3 regions of the Fictibacillus sp. NPDC058756 genome follow, and region 3 is predicted to be linked to each of the others. Evidence: riboswitches for the same ligand, from Rfam matches in the RefSeq annotation. Region 3 holds a riboswitch; each other region holds the start of a gene.

Region 1 (6,272 bases), 290 kb from region 3:
CATAAATTGAAAATCCTATATGATAATAAAATGTTCTTTCGTTTGAAGAATTAAACCTTTTCGCTTCCATGGCAACTGCAATACGAAAAGCTCTTCGTATACTTTGTGAAAGCATAGGAATCGGGAGTGATTTAATACTCTTCAGCACATTCGTTATTCCTTTTTGACTTTGAACTCCTCTGACTTTCTGTGCATCCCGAATGGTCTGTAATTCTTCAAACATAATTGGAATCAGCCGAATTGCCGCCATAAAACTATAAGCATATTTTGGCTGAAGTTTAAGCTGCTGCATCAGTGAATAAAAGAGCTGGACTGGCTTTGTCGTCAAAACGAATGTTATACCCATCATCGCAAATGCAAGTGCTCTAAAACCTAAGTGCAAACCCCTATATAAACTTTCCTCTGTAACGTGTATAAGCCCCCATTTCAATAAAGTTATTTCGCCTTTTCCAAATAAAATCATAGAAACTGCCGTTGAGAAAAATACAAGTAAAAAAGGAAGGAGAAAAAGTAAAGTATGTTTATAGGGTTGACCTGTACAAAAGAAGAACAATATAGAGACGGTCAATGTAAAATTAATCATAAAATTCAAATGATGGATCGTTACAGCAAATATAAATAAAAAAGTGAGTGTTAATAGTTTAAGAGCAGGGTTAATCTTATGCAGCCATCTTTCTTTAAATGCTGTATGCATACACGTTATCCCCTGATCCTCTTTTTTTCTTATCCTTCTTCCAGTCGTTGATAACTTTTCCATTCTTTACTTCCCATATTCTAGTGGCAAAATGATGTATGATATTTAAATCATGTGTGACCATAATGATGATTGTTCCTTTTTGGCTCTCTTCTTGCAACAATTCAAGCAGCTTAAATGTATTTTTAGAATCCTGTCCAAAAGTAGGCTCATCCAATAATAATAACTGAGGATTTTGTATAAAAGCAGTGGCCACACTCAATCGCCGCTTTTGACCAAGTGACAGATTATAAGGATGTTGTTTCTGTTTATCATTCAACCCGAATATTGTTAAGAGTTCATTTGCCTTTTTAATAACATCTACATTATTCTCTTCGTTTCTTTGCCTTAATTCATAAGTAATCTCATCTATTACACTATTCGTTAAAAATTGATATTCAGGATTTTGAAAAACATAATATGCTTTGTTCTGCAAGTCAGAAAAATTCTTTATTGGTCGTCCATCGATTCTGTAATCACCGGATGTGTTTAGTAATTGCATCATCGATAATAACAGCGTGCTTTTCCCAGCCCCATTATCTCCTGTAACAGTAATCCATTCACCAGAGTGAACGGCAGCTTTTTCTAAAGTAATCGCAATTTCTTTTTTTCTGTATCCTTGAAAGTTTTCTAAACGCAGCATATTAACACTGTGTTTCGTGAAAGTGTTTTGGACATTCTCTTCTTTATATTCCTCCCATGCACCGGGAAACCATATTCCAAATTTTTTAAGCTCATCTTTGAAATTGGAAAAAACATATGTTGAATTTCCATCCGCAATGATTTTTCCGTCATGTGTAAAAACAATAACTCGATCGATAAAATCTATGATCTGATCAATTTTATGTTCAACAATGATTACCGTCTTATCTTTTGAAATAACTTTAACAGTATCCCATACTTGTGCAGTACCCTCTTCATCAATTAATGCAGTTGGTTCATCTAAAAATATCACCTCAGGATCTAAAGCTAAAACTGATGCTAGTGCTAAACGCTGTTTCATTCCCCCAGAAAGTGTTCGAATCTCCGTATGAATGTCATCAAGGTGGAGACCGACAGTATGTAGAAGCTCTTTAATTCTGATAGGCATTTTTTTTCTCGGTACTCTAAGATTTTCTAAAACAAACGCAATTTCTTCATCAACAAATGGCATACAGAACTGTGAATCAGAATCCTGAAATACAAATCCCCATGAATCGGGGATTTTTATGCTCTCACTTTTGATTGGAATATCAATCGATTGTGGAATGAGCCCCGATAAGACTTGCAGAAGTGTAGATTTTCCGCATCCCGACGGCCCAAGTAATAATACTTTTTCACCTTTTTGAAATGAAACAGACAAATCTTTAAATAATAGTCCTTCCTCTTCTGGAAACTTTAATCTCAACTTGTTAACGGATGTAATACATTCCATAAACAAACACCTCTTTTATTGATCCAATGATTCAAAATCTTTTCGTGATGAAGATCTGACGAGATTGGTAACACCAGTTGCTTCAAGTGCCTTCACGATGGCAATAGCAAAGACTCCTGTAAAAAGGATGGTTCCGATAAATCTAAATCCAATATAGAGGATAAGATTCCAAGTTGATAAATCACCAATATATCCTTTATAAAAGTCCAAGATTAAAGAGCCTAGACAAGAACTTATCCCTGCCAATGAAACAGCCAATAAATCATAACGTTTATACCTAAATGCCATGAGTAAGAGTTCAGCAAATAAACCTTGAGCTATACCATATAACAATACCTCTAGCCCGAATTCTGATCCCATTAAAAATTCTCCTGAAGAAGCAGCAACTTCTGCAAGGAGAGCCACTCCTGGTTTGCGAATGATCAAAAATGCCGCTGTTGCAGCCATAAACCACATCCCATAGATTAATTGATCAATGTGAAGACCTAATGGTTTAACGGCATAATAGAGAGGTCCCCATAGTTTATAAAGAATTCCAAAACCGGTCGAAATTACAATCGTGACTAATATATCAGTCAACTTTAATCTCTTAGACATTTTCAGTTCTCCTCTCACTGCTTAAGATGCGCGTATTTGGAACCGGCCATTTTTCTAATGTAAAAGCCATCTCCCAAAACAAATATTCAAACTGGCAGCTGAGTAAAAAGTGCTGTGTCATTTTTTTTCTTTCAGCGTGACTCGCATTCTCTGCTAAGTTATCTAATCGGCTTATTTGTTCTTGAACAAGCTGACCAAACCACTCTCCTCCATATGCAGCGATCCATTCCTGGTATATAGGTTCTTTTGGCTCAGCCCCTTCAAACCTTTCTCCGATTTCATGATAAATCCAATAGCATGGAAGAATGACCGCAATTATTTCACCTAAACTTCCAGTGTCAGCAACTCGATACAAGTGTGAAGTGTAATTATAAGCGGTTGGTGCAGGTTCAAATTCAGCTAGTTCTTCTGCTGTGATATGAAGTTGTTTAATAAACCTTTCGTGCAGTGCTAACTCTGCTTCATTCGTCCCTTGAGCATGTGCAGCCATTCTGGAGGTTGTGTATAAATCATCAGCTCTTGCAGCTCCTAATGCTTGAATTCTTGCAAAATGTGATAAGTAATAAGAATCTTGCAGCACATAATATTTAAATTTTTCTAAAGGCAGATTCCCCTCGGCAATTCCTCTTACGAATGGGTGATTGAGATTGGCTTCCCAGATTTGGTCAGCTTGTTTACGCAGTTCTTCAGTAAACGCAGGCATATAAGTCCTCCTCAAGATAGTTTTTAACCAACAAAAAAACCACTTTCAGCAATAGAAAGTGGTTGTAGAGAAAACATAATAAGTAATAAAGTTTCCGTAACAGCCACTTCCCTACGCTGGTATAATCCAGATCAGGTTCTAAGAGTCTCGAAGTCAAACTTCGATCTCAGCCTTTAAAAGGCACCCCTAGTGGTTTCGTAAAATTATTAAGTTGGTATTATGTTTTAAATCATAACAGGCTAGTTATAATTGTCAACTAAAATAGCAATTAAAAAAGATGGATCTCTCCATCTTTTTTGAATGGCTGTTTTCGTATTCGATGTTGTTTTTGAAAGTAGTTGATTTCCGTTTCAGGATGCTCGCTTTCCGGGGGGCGTGCGGTGAGCCTCCTCTGCCCTTTGCGCCCTTAGGAGTCTCACCTGTCCCGCTGATCCCCCAGGAGTCTCGCACCTTGCACTTCAATCAACTTGTCAATGAAGAAATGAGTTGAAAGCGACAATTACTTTACAGACCTTAGAATTAATATTATTTGCTCATTGCTTCTGTTAGTACAGGTACAATCTGTTTTTTACGTGATACTACACCTTTTAATACAGCTGTATTGTTTTCAAGCTTCACGTTATATGCGTCTTCAACAGATTGAGCTCTTTTTCCGAGTGCAAGTGCTGTTGAATCATTTGTTAGAATGTCTGTTACTACGAACATGAATAAGTCTAATTCTTTTTCATCAATTACTTTCGAAATTGCAGTTTCTAGGTCGTCTTGATGTTTTAATACATCACTAGCATCTACTGTATTCACTTGAGCTACTTCTATTTTGCTTGCGCCAATGTTAAATTCTTTTGCGTCGAGTGAGATTAGCTCTTCTACGGACTTATCGCTTAAGTCTGCTCCAGCTTTTAGCATTTCAAGGCCATAAGCTTCTGCATCTACGCCAGCGATTTCAGCCAGCTCTCGAGCTGCTTCAACATCTTCTTCTGTACAAGTTGGTGACTTTAATAAAAGAGAATCAGAAAAGATCGCAGAAAGCATTAATCCAGCAATGTTCTTTTCTACTTTAATTCCTTTTTCTTTATAAATCTTATTTAAAATCGTAGCTGTACACCCAACAGGCTCAGCACGGTAATATAATGGATCACTTGTTTCAAAGTTTGCGATGCGGTGATGATCGATAACTTCTAAAACACGTACTTTATCAATGTCATTAGCACTTTGCTGACGTTCGTTATGGTCTACTAAAATGACAGCGTTTGTTTCCTCAGAAACAGTTTCCACTAAGCGAGGAAGATCTGCTTTAAAATAATCAAGTGCATACTTTGTTTCACCATTAATTTCGCCTAAGCGAACCGGCTCAACATTTAGTCCAAGTTTTGTTTTTAGATCTGCATATACAATTGCAGATGTTATTGTGTCAGTATCGGGATTTTTATGACCAAAAATAAGTACTTTTTCCATGCTTCTACTCCTTATTTATAAATAGAATTTTCATAGCCAGCCCTTATTTTATCATAGAATAAACGCTTTTGGCTTTTAGAGTTTATTGTAGCATGGAAAAAACACTTAAGGCAAAACTGTACTGCCCATTAGATGTTTATCAACTTCTTTAGCACAGTCTCGTCCTTCTTGGATTGCCCAAACGATTAAACTTTGCCCGCGTCTGGAATCGCCAGCGGCAAAAACACCATCTACGTTTGTCTTATAATCCCCATGTTTCGCATCTACTTTATTATTCTTTGTTTCTACACCGAATTGCTTCAAAACTGGCTGTTCTGTTCCTTCAAAACCGATTGCGATAAAAACAAGATCTGCAGGCCATACTTTTTCAGTACCTGGAATCTCTTCAAATGAAAGATTACCATTTTCATCTGAGGTTCTCTTCATTTGAATCGTATGAAGTTCTTTTAAATTTCCGTTTTCATCAGCAACCAATTTCTTTGTTTGAACCGAATATTCTCTTGGATCTGACCCGAATTGTGCAGTTGCTTCTTCATATGCATAATCCATCGTGAAAATATAAGGCTGTTCAGGCCACATGTTTGCTTTGCTTCTTACATCCGGTAATTTAGGATGCTTCCCGAATTGAACAACACTTTTACATTTTTGGCGTAAAGCAGTTGCGACACAATCTGCACCAGTATCACCGCCGCCGATTACAATAACATTTTTATCTTTAGCGTCTATTAGAGGTTCGCTGATTTTATCATTTAATAACCGTTTAGTGGATTGAGTTAAATATTTCATGGCAAAATGTACGCCTTTTGCTTCTCTTCCCTCAAGATTCAAATCTCTTTGTTTTTGGGCACCTGTGCAAAGGATTACAGAATCAAAATCAGCTTTGAGATCTTCAGGCATAACATCTTTTCCGATTTCGGTATTAAGAACGAAATCAATTCCTTCTTGTCTTAAAAGCGTGATTCTGCGCTTTACAATATCTTTATCAAGCTTCATGTTTGGAATACCGTATGTGAGAAGTCCTCCAGCACGGTTATCTCTTTCGAAAACAGTTACAGAGTGTCCTGCCTGATTCAATTGATCCGCAGCTGCAAGACCAGCTGGTCCAGAACCGACAATAGCAATTCTTTTTCCTGTACGCTTTTTCGGAATTCTAGGTTTAATCCATCCATTTTCAAAGCCTTTATCGATAATCGCTCGTTCAATATTCTTGATGGTAACAGCTGGCCCGGCCAATTCGACCGTACAAGATCCTTCACAAGGAGCAGGACAAACTCGACCAGTAAATTCAGGGAAATTATTTGTTTTTAATAGACGGTCAAGCGCTTCTTTCCATTTTCCGCGGTATACAAGATCATTCCATTCAGGAATCA
Region 2 (6,272 bases), 380 kb from region 3:
AAAAAAAGACCCTCGCTGGGGTCTTTTTTTTATTGTGCGATATTATTTGAACGACTAGATTTATAATTTGCCTCTAGCCAATGGGATATAACATCTAATCCGTCCGGGTTCAATGGTCTCGAAGGAAGGACCTTTATCAGCTTCTTTACTTTTACCATGGTTTTGTCTTCCTCCTGAAAACGGAAACCATGCTCCATATTTTTAATAATATGAGTCTCAGAAGGTCCCTTTACTAGTGTGTGAAGCTCCTCTAAAAGGGCAGGGTCAACCAGTGCATCTTTGTCTCCACAAATTGCTATAACAGGATAATTTATCTTTTTTAAGCCATCTCTTGGGTTATAAGCAAAGTGCTCTCTGAACCACTTTGCAGGCTGTTTTAATAGGTAATAAACTTTGTAAACATCTTTATTAGATCCTGTAATTTTCTGTATTTGTTTTCGGGTTTTAATTTCTGCTTTCTTTTCATTAATGAGTAATCTCATAAGGAATCCTTTTAGACCTTTAGAGCTCTTTAATTCTTGGTAGGTAAATAAACGTTGATGTGTTGTGAATTCATCTAAATTACCAACTCCGCCAGATAGGAGCATCAATCCATTGATTGATTGTCTTTCCGATAATGCTGTACCTATTATTGTACCTTCACTGTGGCCGGCAACAATAATTCTATCCGGATCAACAAGAGGATGGTTTTTAAGGGTTTGAAGTGCCTGTTCCGAATCTTCAACAAGCTCCCAAAGACCGGTTGATAACCAGTCTCCTTCACTTTTACCTGTTCCTCTTTTATCGTATCGAAACGTGATAAAACCTAAATTTGTTATGTGTTCAGCAAGTTCTCTATAAACATTTAGCTGATATTTTCCCTTCGGACCATTTCCGTTGCGATCTAGAGGACCAGACCCAGAGATAAGCAGAACGGCTGGATATTTTTCATTGCTGTCGATCGTTTCGGGGATTGTAAGAGTGCCATACAATTTTTTATGCCCTGCAATTTCAATTTCTTTTTCTGTGAATAATGGAATCACATTGAAAACCTCCGCCTCAAAATGGAAAATACTTCTTAATATTGATATTAGTACAAAGGTTTACAAATGCAAACATTTATTTTCTTTAGTGATCCATAATAAAACCCGCCAGGAGAGTCCTGCCGGGAGAATATGAGATATATGATAGCTTATACGCTTAATAGTTCTTTCATTTCACGATAGCGAGATGAAAGGCTTGCTGGTGATACGCCGTATTTCTTAGCTGTTTCAGCTTGTGTGGAATTTATGCCTCTTATATCTTTTGATACGAGGTAGTCCAAAGCTGCAGCATAGATTTCTTCTTTACGAATGGCTGGCTTTGATTCGTTGATGTATTCACTCCAAAGTTTTTCAGCCTCTTTAACCACTTCTGTTTCCGCATTGGCTTTTACAAGTTCTGTTACAGCTGTGTACTTTTCATCCTTCTCTTCTGATTCCGCAGAAGCTTCTGCATTTTCCTCAGCTGCAGGTTTTTCAGTGCTAGCTTGCGTTTGATCTGTTTTAGGCTTTGGAACTCCTGCCGATATATCAATTAAAGAAAGCTGCAGTACAGCGGGGAATTGATTTTTGAAAATCTCTTTTGCGTCTGCTAATGGCTGCAGTTTCTCAATCGCGTTTTTTAGTGGAGGCAATTCAGAAATCGGCATCTCTACATAGCCGATATAAAATTCGTAATTAATGCCGTTCCATACGAGTGTTCCAAGCAATGCGCTGTCTGTTTTTGGCTTATCAGCAGCGTTGATCGTCACATCGTACACTTTCTCTGTCCAGATGTCTTTCACTGTAAAAATAAAGCCTGTTTTTTGTTCAACAACTTTATAAAGTGAAGGCACTGTATTGGTCCAGCCAGCTAAGATCTCAGCAACTTCAGGCTTCACTGAGTTCTTTGCCTTTTCGACATAAAGCTCAACCGCTGTTTTTCCGCCTTTTATCTCAGAACAGAAAACTTCCCAGCAAACAGCGATGTTCGCATACGTTTGTTCTTGGTCTTTGCCAACAGGATATTTTTTCACATACTCTGACGTACGTGCTGCTAAATCCTGCTGAAAGTTCTCAAGGGCAAATTTGATGAGTCCTTCCTGATGAAAGGATACTTCGCGTGTTTGCACTTCTTTATGTAAGCAACATTTCTTATATTTTTTTCCGCTGCCACAATAGCACGGATCGTTTCTTCCTATCATTGACATGCTATTCCTCCAGTTAAACCACTTACTTATTCTGTACATACTAGCATAAATCGGATTTTTTTCAAACAACTAATCACCAGACAATATTTTATCATAAAAAAGGTTAAGAAAAAATCATTCAATAGGTTGGTTTTTCGAGTCCTGAAACCTTTTTTTAGAAAAAAGCGTCTAAGCCAAAAAGGGGGATTTACGATATGTGGAAATTATGGAAAGTGTGGGTATTGATCTGTGTTTTATTATTAGGAGCGTGCAGCAGCAATGGAGGTAGTAAAAAAGAGCCTTCACATGACATGGCAGGAGGCGACAGTTCTGAAGCGAAGACGGAAATTTCTAAGTCTTCTGCTGATGAAGGGACAGCTTCACCAGAGAAAAGCGACAAGAAGCAATCGATTCGAGATCAGCGGAAAGTGATCTATAACGCAGATCTGCGGATTACAGTTGACAAACTGCAGAATGCGATGGAAAAGGTTAGGAAGATGGTTGAAGATAAAGGCGGTTATATCGTTGAATCCAACACGAATATCGGTGAGGAAGGCTATGAGGACGGGATGATGACGGTACGTGTTCCGATGAATGGATTCCGGCCGTTTTTGCAGGAAGTGAAGGATATAAGTGAAGGGACTCCGCATGAAAGTGTGCGAGGGGAAGATGTTACAGAAGAATATGTTGATCTGTCTTCTCGATTAAAAGCGAAGCAGCAGGTGAGAGATCGGCTTGAATCCTTTATGAAAGAGGCTGAAAGAACGGAAGACTTATTAAAAATCTCTGAAGACCTTGCTAGAGTACAAGAAGAAATTGAACAGATTGAAGGAAGGCTTAACTTTTTAAAAAATCAAAGCGATTACTCGACAGTTAGTATCCAGTTTGAAGTGAAGAATCTGAAAGCAGAGAAGCTGCAGACAGGGGATTTAAACACTTGGAAAAAAACGAAGATGCTATTCATGGAGACGGTGAACTTCTTTGTTTCTGCGATTTCATTTATCGTTGTTGCACTATTTGGATTAGCACCTGTGTGGATTGTGCTGATACCCGTTGTATTCTGGTTATGGAAAAGGAAAAAAGGGCAAAAGAAAAAGCCGGGTTCTCCGACATCCATGTAATAAGTAATTAAGTTTTGTTCATGTCAGATAACTGGTACGTCAGAAACACCCTCTGCAGCCCGGATTACAGTCCGGAAGCTGAAAGGGTGTTTTGGCTTTTACGGCACCATTTAATGGTGAACCGTGCGCAAAAGCCTTATCCGAGAAAAGCTTTGTATTCTTCAGTCAGTTTCATAAAACGCTTTTTATCTTTTTGATCCAAGGCATTGTCGATTTCTTTTTCATAATACTCTTTGTAATAACTGTGCAGGGCTTCATCCAGAACCATTTGGGCAATAAGGCTGAAGGCAAATGGGTCTCTTTTTTGTTGTTTGTACTGCACCATCTCATTTTGGTTTTTGTTGAAAGAAGTGTTTTTGTCTTTCATCCTGTTTCCCTCCTTGAAATTATCTCCCTATCCAATTTAACCTTTTATGTTTCTAGGTTTCTACTAGTATACTGAGCAAGGTGCCCAATGACAACCATTTTATTTGAAAATTCTGAAAAAAAATTGATAATCATTCCAATGTACTGCATTTTCACCACCTTTTGGTAATTCTTTAATAGTTTGTGACATTATTACGGTTGGCTTTCCCATTTGTTGCAAGTGTTATAATTTAGTGTTATTTATGTGTTTATATTGTGTTACTTACTATTTCCCCGTATTTTTGTAGGCTTAAACACTGAGAAACAAATATTTGAAAAAAACGTTGACTTTGTAGATGGTATGTGAGTAGGATTGTGTTAAATCAATATCGTCATTTCCGCTAGGGGTGCTTATGTTTTTAAGCTGAGAGAAGGTGATAGCCTTCGACCCTTTGAACCTGATCCGGTTAATACTGGCGTAGGGAAGCGGCGTGGTCCATTACTATCTACAATCGTAATAGCCACCCGCTTTTTATTTGCGGGTGGCTTTTTGTGTTTATAGCTAAGGAGGGGAACGTGATGGGACAATTAATCAAAGTATGCAAAGCACTGACAGTCGCTGGATCTGACAGTGGCGGCGGTGCAGGTATTCAGGCTGACATAAAGACATTCCAGGAATTTGGTGTGTACGGAATGTCTGTACTAACTGCCGTTACGGCTCAAAACACGACGGGTGTGCAAGGCGTATATCCAGTTCCTCAGGATGGATTGGAGCAGCAATTAACTTCAATCGGAAGCGACCTTAAGCCTGACGCAGTAAAAACAGGCATGCTGTTTTCGGGTGAATATATTGAAACAGTCGCCTTTTTTATTAAAAAGTTTGGCTGGAGCAACCTGGTCGTCGATCCTGTTATGGTTGCAAAAGGCGGGGCAAGCCTTTTAGGTGAGGAAGCTCTGGAAGCGATGAAAACGTTTATGCTGCCACTTGCAAAAGTAATCACACCTAATATTCCTGAAGCTGAAGCACTGACAGGGATTGAGATCACGAGTGATGAAGCAAGGCGTGAAGCGGCACGAATCCTGTTTAATATGGGTGCTGATTATGTGGTGATAAAAGGCGGACATATGGAGGAAGAGTTTGTTTCAGACCTCGTCTACAACGGTGTTGAATTGTGGGAACTTGTTGATAAACGTGTTTACACAAAAAATACACATGGTACTGGCTGTACATTCTCAGCTGCAGTTGCAGCTGAATTGGCTTACGGTAAAACGTTGGAAAATGCCGTTCGAAATGCGAAAAAGTTTATCCAGACGGCGATCGAACACGGTATTGATGTCGGTTCCGGACATGGACCGGTAAATCACTTTGCTTATAGGAGGATTCTTCATGAACAGCACTAGAGTACAAGTTTGGAAAGCATATGTGGAACAGATCAGTAAAGAGCGTCCGCTGGTCCACCATATTACAAATAATGTAACGATGAACTTCCTCGCCAACGGTGTTCTAGCTGCGGGTGGGAGTCCTATAATGGTTCACGACTTGATGGAAGTAGAAGACGCAGTTGCGGTGTCAGATGCATTGGTGCTTAACATTGGAACTTTGGAAGAAGCTTCAGCTAAGTCTATGAAACTTGCACTTCGTAAGGCTATGCACACCGGAGTGCCTGTCGTCCTCGATCCCGTAGGAGTGGGGCTGTCTTCATTCCGCCAGGAAACCATTAAAGAATTGTTGTCAGAATATTCACAATTGAAGGGGGTCAGTCCCCAAACAATTCTGACAATTTGCGGAAATGCGGCAGAGATGAAATTTCTCGCTGGTCTTGGCTGGGAAGGCCGGGGAGCGGACGGCGACCTCGGCTTTTCTGAAGGTGATTTACACCAGCTTGCAATAGCTGCAGCAAAACAGACGGGGTGCATTATAGCGATGACAGGTGAGAAGGATGTCGTTTCAGATGGGGAGAGGGTTATCGAACTTTCACATGGTCACCCGATGCTTTCGCTAGTGACAGGAACCGGTTGTTTTGCTACTTCAATGATTGCGCTGTATCAGGCTAATCAAAAAGATGAAACAGAAGACAAGCTATCGATTCTAGAGCGCACAGCTCTTGCGCTTCTGATGCTCACGAAAGCGGCAGAGGAAGCCGTGAAAACATCGATAGGACCTGGAAGTTTTCAAACAAAGCTTTTAGATGATCTCTTTTTATTAGAAAGTACGAAGTCCATCTGGGAGGATGAGATTAACTGGCTGGAGAGCACAGCAGCAATTAAAGAGGTGCACACACATGACAGCACTCTCACAAGTGAACCTGGCTCATAATCTATCACTCTATTTTGTAGCAGGCACGATGAACTGTCAGTCTCCAGAGTCTTTCCGTGAAATACTTCTTCAGGCTGTTGAAGGCGGCATCACAGCCTTTCAATACCGTGAAAAAGGTGCAAATTCTTTAAAAGGTGAAAAACGGTTTGAAACAGCAATGATGGCTAAAGAAATCTGCAGGGATCATGGTGTGCTTTTTATTGTGAACGATGATCTGGAATTGATGAAAGCAGTGAATGCTGATGGTCTTCACGTTGGACAGACAGATGGCAGCTTAGCTTTCATCCGCAAAGAGACAGAA
Region 3 (6,272 bases):
GTTTTCATTTCAATGGACATGCTTACATCCCCCTTTAAATTGTTAAATGGCTAACAAATATTTTACTATACATTAAGTTTTTTTGAAAGGACTACTACATTTCACACTATGTAAAAAGTATTGTCAAGGAAATTTACTTGAAAACCATAATGAATATGTTGCAATGCTCATAGAGTCATGCTAATATTATTTAGTATTTAACATACGATTGAATTGATGCAAAGCTTTTTTGCTGTAAAGGAGGTTCACCTACTATGGCTCGTAAATGTTTTATTACTGGAAAAGGACCTAAAACTGGTAACAAGCGTTCTCACGCAATGAACAAATCAAAGAAAAGCTGGGGAGCTAATGTCCAAAAGGTTCGCATTCTTGTGGACGGAAAGCCTAAGCGCGTATACGTATCTGCTCGTGCACTTAAATCAGGTAAAGTAGAACGCGTTTAATAAAAAAACGGCAGCAGAGGCTGCTGTTTTTTTTATTTCAATAAATATGTTGAGGCTGTACACTTTTTAGTGCAGATTTTTGATATTAATTACATACCGTGCGTGAAACTAGACCAGTACTGCGTGGTCAGAAAGAGATTCCGCGTGAAATTTATTAGTTTCTGCGTGAAACAAAGAACTGTTTGCGTGGAAACGCAGTGTTTTTGCGCGAACGTGTAATAAATTTAAGAACACGTACCGTAACATCCTCTACTTATATTTTTATCAACACAAAAAAAGCGCACAGGGCGCTTTTTTTGTTTGTTATCCTTTTTTAAAAGAACCTAAGATGGCACGTACGAATCCCCCTAAAAATCTAGGAAGTTTAATGGTATAAAATTTCATCTTACCCCTCCTCCAGGCCCATAAAAAATGATAAGAGCAAAACCTAACATACAATATTCCCCGTCTTATAAAAAGGTGTCTCGGGGCCTGTTTTCCATGATTTTAATTAATCATGGCTCTTTACCATCAATATTATGCCAGAGTCGAAAGAATAAGTACCACTTTTATTTACAAGCTCATTTGATATGCAGAGCGACGCTCCTATCTTCAAGGAAGCCTTATTTAAAGGATATTTAAATCCAATAAGTGTGATACCTTTCACTTCTCCCTGAAATGCTAAGAAAGAAATATAGGTGTAATGGTCTTCTCTTTCAATCGTATATATTCCGGGCAGCTTTAGCGAGATTTCATTTTTAATATCTATTATCTTCACTTCAGCATTGCTAGAAATCGTTCTATAGAGAAGCTGGATATTCATCATCTCGTGATCCAGCCTTCCTCCTGTTGCCCCAAATAAAAATATTTCTTCCGGTTTTTGATCCATTGCCCATTGAAGTGCTAACTCCATATCAGTTTGGTCTTTTTCTGACTGATATTGATTCAAAACGATATCTGACTTTAGTATTATCTCTTTTTCTGCTGCAGAAACGGAATCAAAATCACCAAAAGCATAATCAGGCTTAATCCCTTTTTCCAAAAGTATGAATGTACCTCTGTCAACACCAATCCACAGATCTTCGGACGAGGTTTCATAGCTTTTAAGTTCTGGAATCAGATGATGTGGACCACCGGCAACAATTCTTATTTTCATGCTGCTTGATGATATCCCTTTCTTGCTGCATGCAATAATCGTGGAGCAGTGTTAGTTATAAAAATTACGATGAGAGATGTAATCACAAAAATGACGACCATAAACGAACCGTTGTACATAATCGAATATAGCCATACATTCATCTCTTCGGCAAAATCACTAAAGAAAATAACTCCGGATAATACATGTGAAGCAAGTCTCAACGCACATCCAATAAAGATTCCTGTAACCATCAGTAAAGTTCTCTTTGCTTTATTTTGAGTAATTGACGGCGCAAATGCCCCCGCAACACCTGCTAAGGCAAAAGCAAGCGGGTAATCTAAAATGAGCTGAGCAGGGTGTACGATATATGGGTTCACAAGCAATTGAAGCAAACCTACAGCTAACCCTGTAAATACACCAGCTTTTAATCCCCTTCTGAATGCAATTAGAAAAATCGGCACCATTTCTAGAGAAACAGAACCCCCTTGCGGCCAGATACCATTAAATTTTATAAGTCCTAAAATTAATGAAAGTGCCGCCATAATAGCAATCTCAGTTAATAGTGCAACGTTGTTGTTTTTCATATTTATCCTCCTCTTTTATAGTTTTGAAGAAAATAAAAAAAGCAACCGGCATGTGAGTGCGGTTGCTTTAAGATTCATATCATCTGAATGCAAAAAGTACGACTCCACATCCCTACGCAGGCATTATCCAGCTTCAGGTTCAAAGGGTCGGGAGTACACTCCCCTCTCAGCCCATTAATAGGACTCCCCCTGTGGTTACTTATTTTATTAACACCTTAATTATACACCACGAATGGAGTTTATTGCATCTTTTAAATCTTTTTTCCCATATATGGCAGAACCGGCTACTAAAACGTTCGCACCTGCTTCAATGCATAAAGGGGCAGTTTCAGCATTAACACCGCCATCTACCTCAATTTCTACATTCAGCCCATGAGTCTGTACTAGCTCAGAGACTTCTCTGATCTTTGGGACAACATTTTGGATAAAAGACTGTCCGCCAAATCCAGGGTTAACTGTCATAAGCAATACCATATCGATATCATGGATGATGTGCTTTATTGCATCAACTGGAGTAGCTGGGTTTAATACAACGCCTGCTTTAACACCTTTAGCTTTAATCAATTGTATCGTTCTGTGAAGATGAGTTGCCGCTTCAACATGAACAGTAATAATATCTGCACCTGCTTCTGCAAATTCCTCAATATACGAATCCGGATTCTCTATCATTAAATGTACGTCCAGCGGCAGTTCAGTCAATGGACGTATTGCTTTAAGAACGAGAGGACCCATCGTAATATTCGGTACGAAATGTCCATCCATCACATCTACATGAATGTAATCGGCACCGGCCATTTCAACCGCTTTTATTTCTTCGCCTAACTTTGAAAAGTCAGCCGATAAAATGGAAGGAGCTATTTTAACCATTTAGTACCTCCGTTTTTGATCTTTTATTTCCTGTAAAAAACTAACGTAATGATCATAGCGAAATTGTGGAACTGCGCCTTCTTCGACACCCTGTTTGACAGCACATTTAGGTTCTGAAGTATGTGAACACCCGCGGAACTTACAATTGCCTCGTCTCTCATTCATTTCAGGAAAATACATAGACAAGTCTTCAGCTTCAATGTTCATGAAATCCAAGGAACTGAATCCAGGTGTATCAGCGACAAGGCCGTTTCCAAACAAGATGAGTTCAACATGGCGAGTCGTATGTTTTCCACGTCCTAAGTGGCTTGATATCTCGTTGGTTTCAAGCATGAGCTCTGGATTAATGGCATTTAATAGCGATGATTTCCCGACGCCGGACTGCCCAGCAAAAACCGTTACTTTATCTTTAAAAAGCGGGTAGAACATCTCCAGGCTGTCGTCTGTTTTTGTTGAAGTCGGAAACACATCGTAGCCCAATCTTTTATATGTTTCTATATATTTTTGAATCTCATCAAGGTCATCAGTACCCTGGACAAGATCCATTTTTGAAATACAGATTACAGGCAAAATATCATTTGCCTCTATATGAACTAGAAACCTGTCTAAGAGAAGCGTGCTAAAATCAGGTTCGGTTGCCGAAAAAACGAGTATGGCCTGGTCTACGTTTGCGATGGGAGGGCGGACTAATTCATTTTTTCTTTCTTTCACATCAAGAATATAGCCATCCGTAACATTGCTGGATTCATATTCTACCCAGTCCCCTACAAGCGGGTTCACTTTCTTCTTTCGAAAGTTCCCCCTTCCCCTGCATTGGAAAACTTCAGCCTTGCCTTGTTCCTTTACGTAATAAAAACCAGCCAGCGCTTTAACGATTCTTCCTTCAGGCATGCTTAATCACCATCGTCCCCTCCCTGAATATCATCATAATTTATTGTTTCTTTCCTTGCTTCTTTATCATTGATATAAACAACGTAAGAAGCAGTGCCGCCTTCAGCTATAGTCAAAGGAAGAGAATATTCCTTTGACTCTGTTATCTCTTCTTCCACGAAAACTTCGTTTGCTGCATTTTTGTCCGAATAAACAATTTTTACACGGGCAGGCTCATTTTTATCCTTTTTGCCTAGTTTAACATTGATCTTTTCCGTAGTGGTACGGTCACCAGCAGTTTCATCGGATTCTTCTGGCTTTTCTTCTTTATTTGGATCTTGGCCATCTGACAGAACAACTGTAATAGTAGCTCCCTTTTCAACTTGTGTAAATGGAGCCGGGTCTTGGGAAATAACTTTTCCTTTTTCGACAGTATCCGAATACTCAGACGTAAATTCAGCTACCAATCCCTCGTTATCTGCAAATGTTTCAACATCTTGCTGAGTTAATCCGATTAAATTTGAAATCTGAACGGTTGGTGTACCTGAGCTGACTGTTAAAGTAACCGTAGTTTCAGCAGGGGTTACCTTCTCATCTCTGTCAGGACTTTGAGCAAGTACCGTCCCTTCTGGCTCAGAATCGGATTCCTCATAATTGATATCAATATCTGTAAATCCTTTATCTTTTAAAAGTGCTTGTGCAGATTCGATGTTGTAGCCTTCTACATCAGGCATATTTTCCTTTTCAGGTCCTTTTGATACATGCAGTGTAATAACAGCGTGTTCTTTCACAACCGTTCCAGGGGAAGGGTTCTGGCGTATCACATGACCGTCTTCTATTTCAGGATCAAAAACTTCCTCGCGTTTCACATCCAGATTTTTTGCTTTTAATTTATCAAAAGCATCCTCATAATCGTCTCCAACTACATCTGGAACATTGACTTCTTGAACAGAAAATACAGACGACCAAATGGTAAATGCAGCTACTGCCGCTCCGCCAAATAAAAGAAAGGTAATCAGAAGGATGAGCCACCATTTCTTTTTCTTCTTTTCGGGGGTTTTCTCTTCTTCTTTCTTAACAGGTTTTTCTTCAACAGGCGGGGGAACAACGGGAGGTATGAATTTAGTTTTCTCATCCTCATCGCTGTCTTCATTCCATTTTTGTTCATACATCCGTTCCGGCTGAAGCGCAGAGTTCATGTCAGTTAACAGCTCTTGTGCACTGTCATACCTTTTAAGCGGATTTTTTGCCAGTGCTTTTAAGACTATGTTCTCAACACTTTGAGGAATTTCAGGATTAAGCCTCCGAGGCTCTATCACATTTTCCTGAAGGTGTTTTAATGCAACAGAAACAGGTGAATCACCAACAAAAGGCACTCTGCCTGTAACCATTTCATATAAAACTGCACCGAACGAATAGATGTCCGATTTTGCATTGGCAATTCCTCCGCGGGCTTGTTCAGGAGAAAAATAATGAACAGAACCCAATATCGAATTAGTATGTGTTATGGTTGCAGAAGTAATAGCCAGCGCAATGCCAAAATCGGTAAGTTTCGCTGTTCCATTATCAGTAATTAAAATATTGTGTGGTTTAATATCACGATGTATAATTCCATGGTCATGGGCAACTGCCATACCAGAAACAATTTGTTTCATGATGTGCAAGGATTCTTCTACAGATATTTTTCCATGTTCTTTTATGTATTGTTTAAGTGTCTTCCCTTGCACGTACTCCATAACGATAAAATAGATTTCTTCGTCTTCTCCGACATCATATATACTTACAATGTTCGGATGGTCCAGACTTGTAGCTGATTCCGCTTCCCTTTTAAACCTTCTAATAAAATCTTCATCTTTATTAAACTCTGAACGAAGAACTTTTACAGCAACATCTCGATCAAGAATTAAATCTTTTGCTCGATAAACGATGGCCATTCCGCCGTCACCAATTACTTCTAAAAGTTTGTAGCGGCCACTGACTCTTTTTCCAATCATGCTTTTGCTTCCCCTTTTATTTCTGTGTCAGAACTATTTAGAATAAGGATAGCAGTTATGTTATCTTCTCCACCCGCATCTTTTGCCCAGGCTATTAATTTTTCAACCTTATCGGCAACGGTTTCCATTGAGTTATCCAACGCTTCTTTAATTTTTTTAAATGATACTTTGTCTGATAATCCATCTGAACACAGCAACAGGTAATCACCAGAACTCCAAGTTATCACATTTAATTCTGCCTCAACCGTTTCATCCGTTCCAACTGCTTTCATAATCATGTTTCGTCTTGGGTGAATTTCGGCTTCATCTTCTGTAATCTGACCCGACTTTACGAGTTCCTGAACTAAAGAATGGTCATCGGTTACCCTTTTTAATTCTCCATTTGAATACAAATAAC

The links. A riboswitch is a leader RNA that binds a small molecule or an ion and turns the genes downstream of it on or off. The one in region 3 is predicted to bind thiamine pyrophosphate.
Region 1: linked by a shared signal. The riboswitch ahead of tenA (thiaminase II) and the one ahead of thiT (energy-coupled thiamine transporter ThiT) in region 3 are both predicted to bind thiamine pyrophosphate.
Region 2: linked by a shared signal. The riboswitch ahead of thiD (bifunctional hydroxymethylpyrimidine kinase/phosphomethylpyrimidine kinase) and the one ahead of thiT (energy-coupled thiamine transporter ThiT) in region 3 are both predicted to bind thiamine pyrophosphate.

Annotation. Positions count from the first base shown of each region.
Region 1 is NZ_JBHYPU010000001.1:1,799,608-1,805,879, forward strand. Features, by position in the region: gene ACFW35_RS09070 (energy-coupling factor transporter transmembrane component T family protein) at 1-694, opposite strand, end outside; gene ACFW35_RS09075 (ABC transporter ATP-binding protein) at 678-2,147, opposite strand; gene ACFW35_RS09080 (ECF transporter S component) at 2,163-2,744, opposite strand; gene tenA (thiaminase II) at 2,737-3,447, opposite strand; TPP riboswitch at 3,539-3,645, opposite strand; gene ACFW35_RS09090 (manganese-dependent inorganic pyrophosphatase) at 3,973-4,902, opposite strand; gene ACFW35_RS09095 (glutamate synthase subunit beta) at 5,008-6,272, opposite strand, start outside.
Region 2 is NZ_JBHYPU010000001.1:2,473,362-2,479,633, reverse strand. Features, by position in the region: gene ACFW35_RS12480 (alpha/beta hydrolase family protein) at 30-1,022, opposite strand; gene ACFW35_RS12475 (SEC-C metal-binding domain-containing protein) at 1,172-2,209, opposite strand; gene ACFW35_RS12470 (DUF4349 domain-containing protein) at 2,404-3,309, shown strand; gene ACFW35_RS12465 (IDEAL domain-containing protein) at 3,446-3,676, opposite strand; TPP riboswitch at 4,048-4,156, shown strand; gene thiD (bifunctional hydroxymethylpyrimidine kinase/phosphomethylpyrimidine kinase) at 4,246-5,055, shown strand; gene thiM (hydroxyethylthiazole kinase) at 5,042-5,971, shown strand; gene thiE (thiamine phosphate synthase) at 5,937-6,272, shown strand, end outside.
Region 3 is NZ_JBHYPU010000001.1:2,093,989-2,100,260, forward strand. Features, by position in the region: gene ACFW35_RS10495 (Asp23/Gls24 family envelope stress response protein) at 1-20, opposite strand, end outside; gene rpmB (50S ribosomal protein L28) at 255-443, shown strand; gene spoVM (stage V sporulation protein SpoVM) at 747-827, opposite strand; gene ACFW35_RS10510 (thiamine diphosphokinase) at 934-1,578, opposite strand; gene thiT (energy-coupled thiamine transporter ThiT) at 1,575-2,144, opposite strand; TPP riboswitch at 2,237-2,344, opposite strand; gene rpe (ribulose-phosphate 3-epimerase) at 2,364-3,011, opposite strand; gene rsgA (ribosome small subunit-dependent GTPase A) at 3,012-3,902, opposite strand; gene pknB (Stk1 family PASTA domain-containing Ser/Thr kinase) at 3,905-5,875, opposite strand; gene ACFW35_RS10535 (Stp1/IreP family PP2C-type Ser/Thr phosphatase) at 5,872-6,272, opposite strand, start outside.